DNA from 3 places in the Pseudomonas extremorientalis genome. Region 1 is predicted to be linked to each of the others. Evidence: riboswitches for the same ligand, from Rfam matches in the RefSeq annotation. Region 1 holds a riboswitch; each other region holds the start of a gene.
What was found. Region 1 has a riboswitch for cobalamin ahead of cobW (cobalamin biosynthesis protein CobW). Riboswitches for the same ligand answer to the same signal wherever they lie in the genome.
Positions count from the first base shown of each region.

Region 2: linked by a shared signal. The riboswitch ahead of LUU92_RS19365 (ABC transporter substrate-binding protein) and the one ahead of cobW (cobalamin biosynthesis protein CobW) in region 1 are both predicted to bind cobalamin.
Region 3: linked by a shared signal. The riboswitch ahead of cobO (cob(I)yrinic acid a,c-diamide adenosyltransferase) and the one ahead of cobW (cobalamin biosynthesis protein CobW) in region 1 are both predicted to bind cobalamin.

Region 1 covers NZ_CP089519.1:2,849,551-2,853,825, reverse strand. Annotated here, with positions in the region: gene cobN (cobaltochelatase subunit CobN) at 1-708, opposite strand, end outside; gene cobW (cobalamin biosynthesis protein CobW) at 712-1,773, opposite strand; cobalamin riboswitch at 1,867-2,066, opposite strand; cobalamin riboswitch at 2,191-2,396, shown strand; gene LUU92_RS12725 (CbtB domain-containing protein) at 2,494-2,682, shown strand; gene LUU92_RS12720 (CbtA family protein) at 2,694-3,395, shown strand; gene LUU92_RS12715 (cobalamin biosynthesis protein) at 3,392-3,784, shown strand; gene cobM (precorrin-4 C(11)-methyltransferase) at 3,854-4,275, shown strand, end outside.
Region 2 covers NZ_CP089519.1:4,310,233-4,314,507, reverse strand. Annotated here, with positions in the region: gene LUU92_RS19370 (FecCD family ABC transporter permease) at 1-838, opposite strand, end outside; gene LUU92_RS19365 (ABC transporter substrate-binding protein) at 835-1,845, opposite strand; cobalamin riboswitch at 1,948-2,142, opposite strand; gene LUU92_RS19360 (DNA/RNA non-specific endonuclease) at 2,179-3,105, opposite strand; gene LUU92_RS19355 (M4 family metallopeptidase) at 3,236-4,275, shown strand, end outside.
Region 3 covers NZ_CP089519.1:4,651,001-4,655,275, forward strand. Annotated here, with positions in the region: gene bluB (5,6-dimethylbenzimidazole synthase) at 1-94, opposite strand, end outside; gene LUU92_RS20865 (cobyrinic acid a,c-diamide synthase CobB) at 91-1,398, opposite strand; gene cobO (cob(I)yrinic acid a,c-diamide adenosyltransferase) at 1,395-2,006, opposite strand; cobalamin riboswitch at 2,086-2,332, opposite strand; gene LUU92_RS20875 (C40 family peptidase) at 2,498-3,037, opposite strand; gene LUU92_RS20880 (C40 family peptidase) at 3,182-3,811, opposite strand; gene hda (DnaA regulatory inactivator Hda) at 4,021-4,275, opposite strand, start outside.

The DNA of each region.
Region 1 (4,275 bases):
CATCGGCAACGGGTTAAGCCCCGCTGCGTGCAGGCGCTGGCAGAACACATCGATAAAACCGGTATTGGCCGCCTGCAAATGGGAGCGGTAGAACAACACCGCCGCCACCGGCCAGTCGGCGTTCCAGTCTGCCTGCCAATGGTTCAGGCGGGCGCTGGCGTGGTGCGGGTGATAGATCGCCGTGCGTGGCAGGGTTTGGGGCTCGGCCCAGGCATAGGCGCGCCCCAGGTAGGCGCTGGCCAGGCAGCGATAGAAATCCAGGGCATTGCCCAGGCCGCCCTGACGCAGGAAGTGCCACAGCCGATCACGCTCTTCGGCACCGACGGTGCTCAGCCCGCTGAGTTCCGGGTCCGGGCGATCATCCCCCGGCACCAGGATCAGCTGCACACCGCGCTCGGCCAATTCCACCAGACGCTCGATGCCGTAGCGCCAGTAACCGATACCGCCATGCAGTGAAATCAGGATGACCTTGGCGTGGCGCAGCACCTCATCGACGTACAAGTCGACCGACGCATGGTTCTGCACCTGCATCGGGTTGGCCAGGCGCAGGCTCGGGTAGTCGTCGGGCAACTGTCGGGCCGCTTCGGCCAGCAGCGCCAGGCTGGAATCGCCGCTGCACAGGATCACCAGGTCAGCGGGGGTTTGGCCAAGGTCGGCAATATTGTCGTCCGAGACGAAACCACCGGGCTGGGTCCTGAGCAGGTGCATGGGTCAGACGCTGAGGGCGGCGCGCAGTTGCGCTTCGAGGCCCGCCGCGTCCAGTTCCTGGCCGATCAGCACGAGGCGCGTGGTGCGTGCTTCTTCAGCGCCCCAGGCACGGTCGAAGTGTTTGTCGAACCGCGTGCCCACACCCTGGATCAGCAGGCGCATCGGTTTGTTCGGGATGGCGGCGAAACCTTTGACGCGCAGGATGCCGTGTTGCACCACCAGTTGCGTCAGGGCATCGAGCAGCAGTGCTTCATCGGCTTGCGGCAAGTCGATGGAAATCGAGTCAAACGCATCGTGGTCGTGGTCGTCTTCACCTTCGTGGTGATGATCGTGGTGGCTGTGGCGGCCGTCGATGTGCTCTTCGGAACCGGCGCCCAGGCCGATCAATACGTCCAGGGGCAAGCGACCACTGCTGGCTTCGACGATCTTCACCGCCGGCGGCAGCTCCTCGGCGACTTCCAGGCGCACGCGGGCCAGGTCTTCGGCATTGATCAGGTCGGCCTTGTTGAGGATCACCAGGTCGGCGCTCGCCAGTTGATCGGCGAACAACTCGTGCAACGGCGATTCGTGGTCCAGGTTCGGGTCGAGTTTGCGCTGTGCGTCCACCTGGTCCGGGAAGGCAGCGAAAGTGCCGGCGGCGACGGCCGGGCTGTCGACCACGGTGATCACCGCATCCACGGTGCAGGCACTGCGGATTTCCGGCCACTGGAAGGCTTGCACCAATGGCTTGGGCAATGCCAGGCCGGAAGTTTCAATGAGGATATGGTCGAGATCGCCGCGACGGGCGACCAATTCGCGCATCACCGGGAAGAATTCTTCCTGCACGGTGCAGCACAGGCAGCCATTGGCCAATTCGTAGACGCGGCCGTTGGCCTCTTCTTCGGTGCAACCGATGGAGCACTGCTTGAGGATTTCACCGTCGATGCCCAGCTCGCCGAATTCGTTGACGATCACCGCGATGCGACGGCCCTGGGCGTTGTCGAGCATGTGGCGCAGCAAGGTGGTCTTACCCGAGCCGAGGAAGCCGGTGACGATGGTAACGGGGAGTTTGGCCAGTGTTTTCATCGGATGCCCTTGGGGGCGGGCATATGGGACGATTGGCGCTGCGACGGCGCGCAGCAGCGGATTTCGTCACCGGATCACCCCGCCCGGTTGAAGTAGAAAATCGGTTGCGAGGCAGGTCTCCTGGCTTGGGGCTTGCGGGTCTTGCGACCGGCGCTGGCTGCGCCTTCCCGCCTTGTCGGCAGTGGCGTGGCAGTCAGCTGAACCCTTTACAGTTGCGGGGGCAGCCGCGGCTTGGACCGCGTTCCCTTCTTAGCTTCGGCCTGGGCCGAAGAACCTCGAGGGTGCAAGGCTACGCAGTGCTTGGGGGATGGTCAATGATGGGGTTGGGTTGGCTTGAGTACATATCCATTGCTGCGGTAACGGACATGCCCCCAGAACGCACATCCCCAATTGACTCCCCTCCCACCCCCATGCTCTCCTACACATCTTGTTTCGGGTGCCCTGCAAAGGGTGAAACGGGAAACCGGTGACTCATGCACACACGCATGACAGTCCGGTGCTGCCCCCGCAACGGTAAGCGAGCGAAACGTCATATCCACTGTGCCAGTCGGCATGGGAAGGCGACGTTTTCAGGCATTGAGCCCCTCGCAAGCCCGGAGACCGGCCCGAAAAAATCAGATAACAAACCCGCGGTGGGCGGGCGCTGTTCAAAGCCCTGCGTGCCTGGCTCGCGGGGCTTTCATGCGCTCGTTTCACCCTGACACCTGAAAGGGACGCGCCATGTCGATCATCAGCAGCACTTCGCACGCCACCAGCAGCACCTCTACCTTGGGCCAACGCCTGACCGCCGCCATCGGTGCGTCGATCCTCGGCGCGTGCCTGGTGTATTTCGCCGGCTTCTCGCATATCGAGGCGGTACACAACGCTGCCCACGATACCCGCCACAGCGCCGCGTTCCCGTGCCACTGAGGCTTGCCGACATGATCAAGCGTATTGCGCAAACCGCAGGTTTCACCGGCCTTCTGGCTGCCCTGTTGCTGACTTTGCTGCAAAGTTTCTGGGTCGCCCCACTGATTCTGCAGGCGGAGACCTTTGAAAAGGCCCCGGCAGCGGCTGAGCTGCACGCACACGCCGACGGCGCAGCTGCACATACCCATGACGCCGAAGCCTGGGAGCCTGAAGACGGTTGGCAACGCGTGCTGTCCACCACGGGTGGTAACCTGGTGGTCGCCGTTGGCTTCGCCCTGATGCTGGCCGGCCTGTACACCCTGCGGGCACCGACCCGTACCGCCCAAGGCCTGCTCTGGGGCCTGGCGGGTTATGCGACCTTTGTATTGGCGCCTACCCTGGGCCTGCCGCCCGAGCTGCCGGGCACCGCCGCCGCTGACCTGGCCGAACGGCAGATCTGGTGGATCGGTACTGCCGCGTCTACTGCAGCCGGTATCGCGCTGATCGTGTTCGGTCGCAACTGGCTGCTCAAGGCGCTGGGCGCGGCAATCCTGGTGGTGCCGCACGTGATCGGCGCGCCACAACCGCAAGTGCATTCGATGCTGGCCCCGGAAGCACTGGAAGCGCAGTTCAAGATTGCTTCGCAGCTGACCAACGTGGCGTTCTGGCTGGCCCTGGGCCTGATCAGCGCCTGGCTGTTCCGCCGCAACCGTGACGATCGATACTCGGCGTGAAACTGGTCGTCGGCCTGGGCTGCCGGGAGGGCTGTGATGTCCACACCCTGCTGGCCTTGTTTGACGCCGCCCTCGTCGAGGGCGGTATCGAGCGCCACCGTATCACTGCCCTGGCCAGTCTTGATCGCAAACAGGAAGAACCCGGGCTGCTGGCCTTGGCCGCGCTGCTGAACCTGCCGTTGCAGTGTTTCAACGCTGAACGACTGGCGATTTATGCCGACCGGCTGAGCCATAAATCGGACGTGGCTTTTGCCCACACCGGCTGTTACGGCATCGCCGAAAGCGCCGCCCTGGCCCTGGCCGAACAGCTCGCCAACGCCCCTGCGCGCCTGCTGATCACCCGCCGGAAAACCGTCCAGGCCACCTTTGCATTGGCGTGCGCCGACTGAAAACCCGATAATCGCCCCTTTCGATCATGAGCAGATTTCATGCTCGCCCGTTTTTCATCAGGATTTCCCATGACCGTCTACTTCATCGGCGCAGGCCCCGGCGACCCGGAATTGATCACCGTCAAAGGCCAACGGCTGATCCGCAGTTGCCCGGTGATCATCTATGCCGGCTCGCTGGTGCCGGCGGCGGTACTGGAAGGTCATCAGGCAGAAACGGTGACCAACAGCGCCGAACTGCACCTGGAACAGATCATCGACCTGATCAAGGCCGCCCATGCCAAGGGCCAGGATGTGGCACGCGTGCACTCCGGAGACCCCAGCCTGTATGGCGCGATCGGCGAGCAGATCCGCCATTTGCGCGAGCTGGGCATCCCGTTCCAGATCATCCCTGGCGTTACGGCGGTGGCCGCTTGCGCGGCCCTGCTGGAAACCGAGCTGACCCTGCCCGACATTGCCCAGAGTGTAATCCTGACCCGCTACGCGGATAAAAC
Region 2 (4,275 bases), 1.5 Mb from region 1:
GCGAATGCCCGGTGCCAAGCAACAGGCGCACGGCATGGGGAATCACCAGCCCGACAAAACCGATAGAGCCGACAATCGACACCATCACTGCCGTCACCAGCGCCGCGCAGCCCACCAGCACAAATTGCACGCGGCGCACCGGAATACCGAGGGACGCCGCCGAGTCGCTGCCAAAGGTAAACGCATCCAGCGCCCGGCGGTGCCACAGGCACACGGCCAAGCCGGCGACCGCCACCGGCACCGCCAGCCACACCGAGGGCCAACGCACGCCGCTTAGATTGCCGAGCAGCCAGAACAGGATGCCGCGCGCCTGTTCGGAGCTGGCCGACTTGGTGATCAGGAACGCGGTGAGCGCATTGAACAATTGCGAGCCGGCAATACCGGCGAGGATGATCTGGCCGGTGCCACTGACCGAACCGCTGGCCCGCGCCAACAGGATCACCAGGGCAAACGCCGCCATCGCGCCGATAAACGCGCCCGCCGACAACGACACCAAGCCGCCGCCCACACCCATCAACGCCACCAGCACCGCACCGGTCGAAGCGCCGGCGCTGATGCCCAGCAAGTAGGGATCGGCCAGCGGGTTGCGCAACAGCGATTGCAAAATCACCCCGCAGGTGGCCAGCCCGGCACCGCAGGCGGCGGCGACCAGGGCGCGGGTGAGGCGGTAGTTCCACACCACGCCTTCATCGATGGGGTCGAGCACGTAGCCGGCGCCCCACAGTTTGTTGGCGAGTACCTGGAGCACCACCTGTGGCGAGATGGCGGTTTCACCAATGGCCACGCCGGCGAGGACGGCAACCAGGAGCAGGGCCAGGGCGAGCAGGGCGCGCATCATTTTGGCAGGTCGTAGCCGTCGATGGCCGTGGCCAGTTGTTCAAGGCCGTCGAACATACGGATGCTGGCCTGCAACGCCAGGGCGTCGAGGATGATGATGCGGTTGTTTTTCACCGCGTCCATGTTGCGCGTTACCGGGTCGCTGCGCAGGAAGGCGAGTTTCTTTTCATGGTCGTCGGCCGGGTAGCGGCGGCGGTCCATGCGCGCGATGACGAGGAAGGTCGGGTTGGCCTTGGCGATGGTTTCCCAACCCACGGCGGGCCACTCTTCATCGGACTGCACCACGTTGGAAAGGCCCAGGGTTTGCAGCATGAATTCGGGGATGCCCTTGTGGCCGGCCACGTATGGATCGCTGGCCATCTCGGCACTGGAGAACCACACCAGCGCGCTGGCCTGCTTGAGGCCTTTGCCCTGCACGGTGGCGACGGATTTGGCCAGGCGCGCCTTGAGTTCGTCGTTCAGCTGCTGGCCGCGCTCCTGCACGTCGAATATCTGCGCCAGTTGGCGGATGCTTTTATAGATAGTCTCGATGCGAAACGGCTCCAGCCGCGTGCCGTCGGCGCCCACCAGGTTGTCCTTGCCTTCGCAGTCGGAGGGCAGCAGGTAGGTGGGGATCTTCAGTTCATGGAACTGCTCGCGGGTGCCGACCACACCTTGCGCGCCGACCACCCATTCCAGCTCGGCGGCCACCAGTTGCGGGCGCTTGGCGATCACGGCTTCGAAGCTCGGTTCGTTGTTGGCCAGGCGCTCGATTTTATCGTTCTGTGCCTTGTACTGCGGCAACACACTGTTGAACCACAGCGAGGTGCCGACCACTTTATCGGCCACGCCCAGGGCATACAGCATCTCGGTGGCGGCCTGGCCGATGGTCACGCTGCGGGTGGGAGCTTGCGCAAAGGTGATCTGGCTGCCGCAGTTTTCCACCGTCAGCGGGTAGTGAGTGGGCGCGGCTTGGGCCAGGGCACAGAAGCCAACGCCTGTGAGCAGGGCGGTAACGCGTGGCAGCATGGGGCGATCTCCGAGTGAAGCGTACGTGCCATTCGGAAATTCACTCTCGGGCTCCGGGGGAGCGACAGGCAAGAATGTCCTTCCCGGACACCCCGCCGGTTAGTGATTGAGCTTGGGCCGGCAGGTCTCCTGACTGATGCGTCGTCGCCAGGCTCCAGCCTTCCCGGACGAGGTCCAGTGGCATCGAGGAGCAGGCTCGGCATCTACAGTTGCGGGGGCAGTTCCGGTTGGCGCGGGTGTACCGCGCCTCGGATTCCCTATTAGTCCCGTTTGGGAACCGGCGCGGTATGGTAGTTGATTAAGGCGGGGCGACATAGCCCACGGCGTGCCCGGTCAGAGACGAATGTCCTCGGGCCCCTGGATCAGCGCTTCGATGCGCGTGCCGGTGGCGCGTTCTTCGTTGCTGAAGCCGTCGTAGTCGGCCAGGTTGCCGAAGCGGATGCCGGTCAGGCGCTCGATCTGGATCACGCTGCGCTGGTAGGTGCGCAGTTGGCCGAACACCAGGTCCAATTGGCCCAGTTCGCGGCTCTGATCGATCATGTAGGCGCTGGCCGAAGGCTTGCCGTCATCGCTCAGGTAGGCGACCACCTTCCAGAACGCCTTGGGGATCTGCACGCCCCGGTAAATGCGGTCGTCGTCGGCGAACACCGGGCCGCTGAACACCGTGGCCCGGGCTTTCCAGCGTTGGGTGTTGTCGAGGATGTAGTCTTCGAGTTCCAGCCAGGTCTTCTGGTTGAACCCGCTCATCTGCGGCGAGCAGTTGGTGAAGTGGAAGGTGTCGAGGTTGGCGGTTTGCGCCACGTCGCCCCAATTGGGGTCCTGGCGGCGCACCAGGTGGCCGCGGTCCAGGCCATTGCCGGCGTAGAGCGCTTCGCCGACTTGGGCGTCGACCGGCAGGCGGCCATCGTAGGCCCAGGTGTCGTTGCTGCGGATGATGTCCACATGCTGGCCGCCGTCGATGTTGACGCCCACATACAGCGCGAGGCGCTTGGCGCGTGACATCGTTATGGAGAAGTGCGTGTAGTCCAGGCGCTTCTGGGCATCGCTCGCCAATGCTTCTTCCAGTGTGGGCCAGGGCACCCCGAAGCTGCCGAGAAAGTCTTCTGCGTAGCCACTTCGGTCCTTCAAGTCTTTGGCCGGTGTGACGCGGGGTGTCGCTGCCCTGGCCTCCAGCAGCGTGGGGCTCGGCGCGATCAACGGGCGCAGGTCGGCGAGCCGGGGGCGGTAGGCGAGGTCGATTTTGGTTTTACGTGCGGGCATCGGTCAGTCCTCCTTGGATAAACACGACTGCAACATAGATTAATGACAATTGATCATACGCACTAACCCCTGGGGGCTATCCTCAAACGGTCACCCGGACGTTCAGCACACGCCAACAAGGAGCCAGCCCATGTGTGATCGCCATTACCGTAACCCGATTTTCTGCCTGATCCCGCCCTATATGCTCGACCAGATCGCGCGTAACGGTGACAAAGCGCAACGGGATGTCGCGCTGCGTACCCGCGCCAAGGACAGCACCTTCCGCTCGCTGCGCATGGTCGCGGTGCCCGCCAAGGGCCCGGCGCACCTGGCGCTGGCCATGGGCGCCGACAAGCGACGCTCGATCTACAGCGCCGAGGGCAGCGACAGCCTGCCGGGCAAACTCATCCGTGGCGAAGGCCAGCCCGTCAGTGGCGACGCGGCGGTGGACGAGGCCTATGATGGGCTGGGTGCCACCTTCGACTTTTTCGATCAGGTCTTCGACCGCAACTCCATCGACGATGCCGGCATGGCCCTGGACGCTACCGTGCACTTTGGCCAGAACTACAACAATGCGTTCTGGAACTCGACCCAGATGGTGTTCGGGGATGGGGACGGCGAGCTGTTCAACCGCTTCACGGTCGCCCTCGACGTGATTGGCCATGAGCTGGCCCACGGTGTGACCGAGGATGAGGCCAAGCTGATGTATTTCAATCAGTCCGGCGCGTTGAACGAGTCGTTGTCGGACGTGTTCGGTTCGTTGATCAAGCAATATTCGTTGAAACAAAAGGCCGAGGACGCCGATTGGCTGATCGGCAAAGGGCTGTTTACCAAGAAGATCAAAGGCACCGCGCTGCGCTCGATGAAAGCCCCCGGCACCGCGTTTGACGACAAGCTGCTGGGCAAGGACCCTCAGCCCGGACACATGGATGATTTTGTGCAGACCTACGAGGACAATGGCGGGGTGCATATCAATTCCGGTATTCCCAACCATGCGTTTTACCAGGTGGCGACGAAAATCGGCGGGTTTGCCTGGGAACGTGCCGGGCGCATCTGGTACGACGCGTTGCGTGATGCGCGGTTGCGGCCGAACTCAGGGTTTTTGCGCTTTGCACGCATTACCTACGATGTTGCCGGTCGCCTCTACGGCGCGAACAAGGATGAGCAGAAGGCGGTCAAGGAGGGCTGGAA
Region 3 (4,275 bases), 1.8 Mb from region 1:
CAGTGCCGCCGCTGAAGTGGCGCATGTCGCGGCGTTCGGCGATGGCGCGGTAGACGGCGTCGCGGTCGGCCTGGGGAAAAGCGTTGTCGCTCATAGTGCTGGATCGGGCGCGAACAATGCGGCCACCGCCTGGGGATTGGATGGGAAATAGAAGTGTACGTAGGACGCCGTCATCCGCCCCTGCCGATACACCGCCTCGGCACCGCGCCCGCCATTGGGGCTCAGGCCACGGGCAATCGGTTGCCATTCAGTGGTGGTCAGGGAATGGTGATAGGTATGGCCACGCAGGGTGCCTTCCGGCAATTCGACGCTTTGCAGGGCCAGGGCCGCCAGTTTCTTTTGCATCACCGCGTCGCCCTGCAACAGGCCGAGCAGTTCAGCGCGGATGCCGTCGACATCGGTCAGCGAGTCCAGCAGGTAGAGCATGCCGCCGCATTCGGCAAGCAAGGGTTTGCCGGCCGCGTGGTGAGCGCGAATGGCGTCGAGCATCGGGATGTTTTCCGACAGCGCCTGGTGGTGCAATTCGGGGTAACCACCGGGCAGGTAGAGGCTGTCGGCATCGGGCAATTGGCGATCGTGAATCGGCGAAAAAAACTTCAGCTCAGCGCCCATTGCGCGCAGCAGGTCGAGACTCGCGCCGTAGGTAAAGGCGAAGGCCTCATCGCGGGCCACGGCAATGCGCACGCCCTTGAGCAACGGCTCAGCCTCGATCACTTGGGGCGCAGCGAACGTCACCGGCGGCGGCAAGGCGACTTCGCAACTGCTGCCCAACGCTTGGGCGGCGGCGTCCAGGCGTACATCGAGGTCATTCAGTTCGCTCGCTTGCACCAGGCCGAGGTGGCGACTGGGCAGTTCGATACCGGTCTCGCGTGACAATGCGCCATACCAGCGCAGGCCCTCGGTGAGGCTGCCTTCGAGCAGTTGCGCATGACGCAGGGTGCCGACACGGTTGGCCAATACGCCGGCGAATGGCAGATCCGGCTGATAGCGCGCCAGGCCCAATGCCAACGCGCCGAAGGTCTGCGCCATGGCCGTGCCGTCGATCACCCCCAGCACCGGCACGCCGAAGTGTCGCGCCAGGTCGGCGCTGGAGGGTGTGCCGTCGAACAGGCCCATCACGCCTTCGATCAGGATCAGGTCTGCCTCCCCCGCCGCTTCCCACAGCAAACGACGACTTTCCTGCTCGCCCACCATCCACATATCCAACTGATACACCGGCGCACCGCTGGCGCGTTCGTGGATCATCGGGTCGAGAAAGTCCGGGCCGCATTTGAACACGCGCACCTTGCGCCCCAGGTTGCGGTGCAAACGGGCGAGCGCGGCGGTGACGGTGGTTTTGCCCTGGCCGGACGCCGGAGCGGCGATCAAAACGGCAGGGCAATGACGGGGCTGATTCAAAGTTCGACGCCCTTCTGTGCCTTGATACCCGCCTGGAACGCGTGCTTGAGCATGCCCATTTCGGTGACGGTGTCGCCCATTTCGATCAACTCGGGCTTGGCGCCGCGGCCGGTGACCACCACGTGTTGCATCGGTGGACGGGCTTGCAGGTCGCTGAGGACCTGGTCCAGGTCGAGGTAGCCGTGCTTGAGCGCGATGTTCAGCTCGTCCAGCACCACCAGGCCGATGGAGGGGTCTTGCAGCAATTCGCGGGAGACCGCCCAGGCGGCCTCGGCGGCGGCGATGTCGCGCTGGCGGTCCTGGGTTTCCCAGGTGAAGCCTTCGCCCATTACATGGAAGCGCACTTGCTCGGGGAAGCGACGGAAGAACAATTCTTCTCCAGTGCTGTTGCGCCCCTTGATGAACTGCACCACACCGCACTGCATGCCGTGGCCCATGGCACGGGCCAACATGCCGAACGCGGAGCTGCTTTTACCTTTGCCGTTGCCGGTCAGCACCAGCAGCAGACCGCATTCGTTGGGGGAGTTGGCGATGCGCTCGTCGATCACGGCTTTTTTGCGCAGCATGCGCGCCAGGTGGCGTTCGTCGCGGTCGGGGGAATCGGTCATGGCAGCTCTCCGTTGGGGCTGGACAAAAACGGCGGGCAGGAAAAAAGAAAAGCAGACAGCCAAGCATCGCCCACCGTGATGCTGTTGGATGTTGCAGGCCGGTCTCCGGGCTCATGAGTGGCGTGCTGGCTGAAGGCAGGCCAACGCTGCGCCTTCCCATATCGCAGGCGATACAGTGGCAAAAGGCAGCGTCTTGACTCATTTACCGTTGCGGGGGCAGCGCCGGAATCGCGGCGGCACTGTGTAGAAGTGCGCTCACTCACCGGCTTCCCTGTTTCACTCTGTCGACCCGTGGGTCACAGAGCACCTGGAACAAGCGGCGAAGGGTAGTAGGTTGGGGGTGGAGCGTCAATTAAAGCAACTTGAAGTCGACACAAAACAACTGTGGGAGGGGGCTTGCCCCCGATGGCGGTGGATCAGCCCAGTTATCTTTAGCTGACACACCGCTATCGGGGGCAAGCCCCCTCCCACATTTCGATTCGAGTCTGGCGCTAAGGATTGCGTGCCAGGTTGCCCGGCAACACGCGCTTGGCGCTCAAATAGGCATTCTGCCAATAGGCCTTGGACAACGTGTCCAGCTTCACCGTACCGCCGGTTTGTGGCGCATGCACAAAGCGCCCTTCACCCACGTAGATTCCGGCGTGGCTGACCTGGGAACCGCCACCGGTGGCGAAGAACAGCAGGTCGCCGGTCTGCAGGTTCTGCTCGCTGACGTCCTGCGCGCGCATTACGATCAACTCGCGGGTGGTACGCGGCAGGGAAATCCCGGCGGCATCGCGGAAGACAAACCCGATCAGGCCGCTGCAATCAAACCCGGAGTCCGGCGTGTTGCCGCCCCAACGGTAAGGCGTGCCGACCAGGCCCAGCGCGCGGAAGAGTACGTCTTCAGCTGCGGGCGAGAAATTCTGGGTGGAATAGTTGAACACCGGCTTGGGCTTCACCGCTACGGGAGCGGGCGGCGGTGTGCGGCTTGCGCAGGCGCTGAGCAGCGCGGCGCAAACAATGAGAATCAGGCGGGCCGAGGTCGACATGTGCAGAACAATCCTGGTCTGGATGCGGCTTTCGCTGCCGAACGCTGAAAACCAGAACGCGCAAGCAAAGCTCGCGCGAACGGATTACAACAATGTCCAGGGATTCTAGCGCTTACACGTCAAACTTCAAGTATCACTTTAAGTTTACTTGCTAGCGGTAACCGTCGTCGGGGCCATGGCGAGTGCGCGCTTGGCTTCGATGAAGGTTTTGCTCCAGTAGCTGTCACCCAGGTTATCGACCCGGACACCGCCACTGCGACGGCTGCTGGAGTGGATAAACTGGTTATCGCCCAGGTAGATACCGGCGTGGCTCACACGACCACGGCCTGCCGTACTGAAGAAAAGCAGATCACCAGGCTTGAGGTTGTTGCGTGCGACCAACGGTGCATTCACGTTGATCATTTCGCGGGTGGAGCGCGGCAGATTCATGCCGGCCTCTTCACGAAACAGGTAGCCGATGAAACCGCTGCAGTCGAAACCGGCTTCAGAGGTACCACCGAAACGGTAACGGGTACCGATCAGGGACATGCCGCGTTCGAGGATGCTGTCGGCCAGGACTGGAAGCTGATAAGGCTTGTTGCCGGCGAAGTCGGCCAGTTCCTTTTCCGTTGCGACTTCTTCCTCATAAACAGAGGCAGATTGTGCAGCAACGAATTTTGCCTGATTTTGAACCTGTGGTTTCTGCTGATCTGCCACCTGCTGAGGGTGGGAGGCGCAACCAAACAACAGGGTAACGAGTGCGAGGGGCACGAGGGGTGCGAAGCGATTTAGCATGGGCACGACCGTGGCTGATATGTAAAGAAGTCGAGACTATGCCTTCTATCACATCGATTTGCAAATTCAATCGTGCTCTATGTGACTTCGCGATTGGACTATGACATCTAAGCCGTAATTCCATTTATCGGTTCGAATGCGAAGCCCAGCCGGCAGAAACGCAGGTTTTCTGGCGCCCGTAAAATGGCGAACCACGCAAATTCAATGAGTTACCAGCCCAACGTTTCCTTGAGAAAAGGGATCGTCAATTTTCTTTGCGCCTGCAAGGACGCCTGATCGAGCTGCTCGAGCAAATCGAACAGCGCACTCATGCTGCGGGTGCCTCGAGTAAGGATAAAGTGCCCGACTTCGTCGGTGAGGTGCAGGCCGCGACGGGAGGCCCGCAATTGCAGGGCACGCAATTTGTCTTCGTCGGACAGCGGGCGCATCTGGAAGATCAGCGCCAGGGTCATGCGCGACTTGAG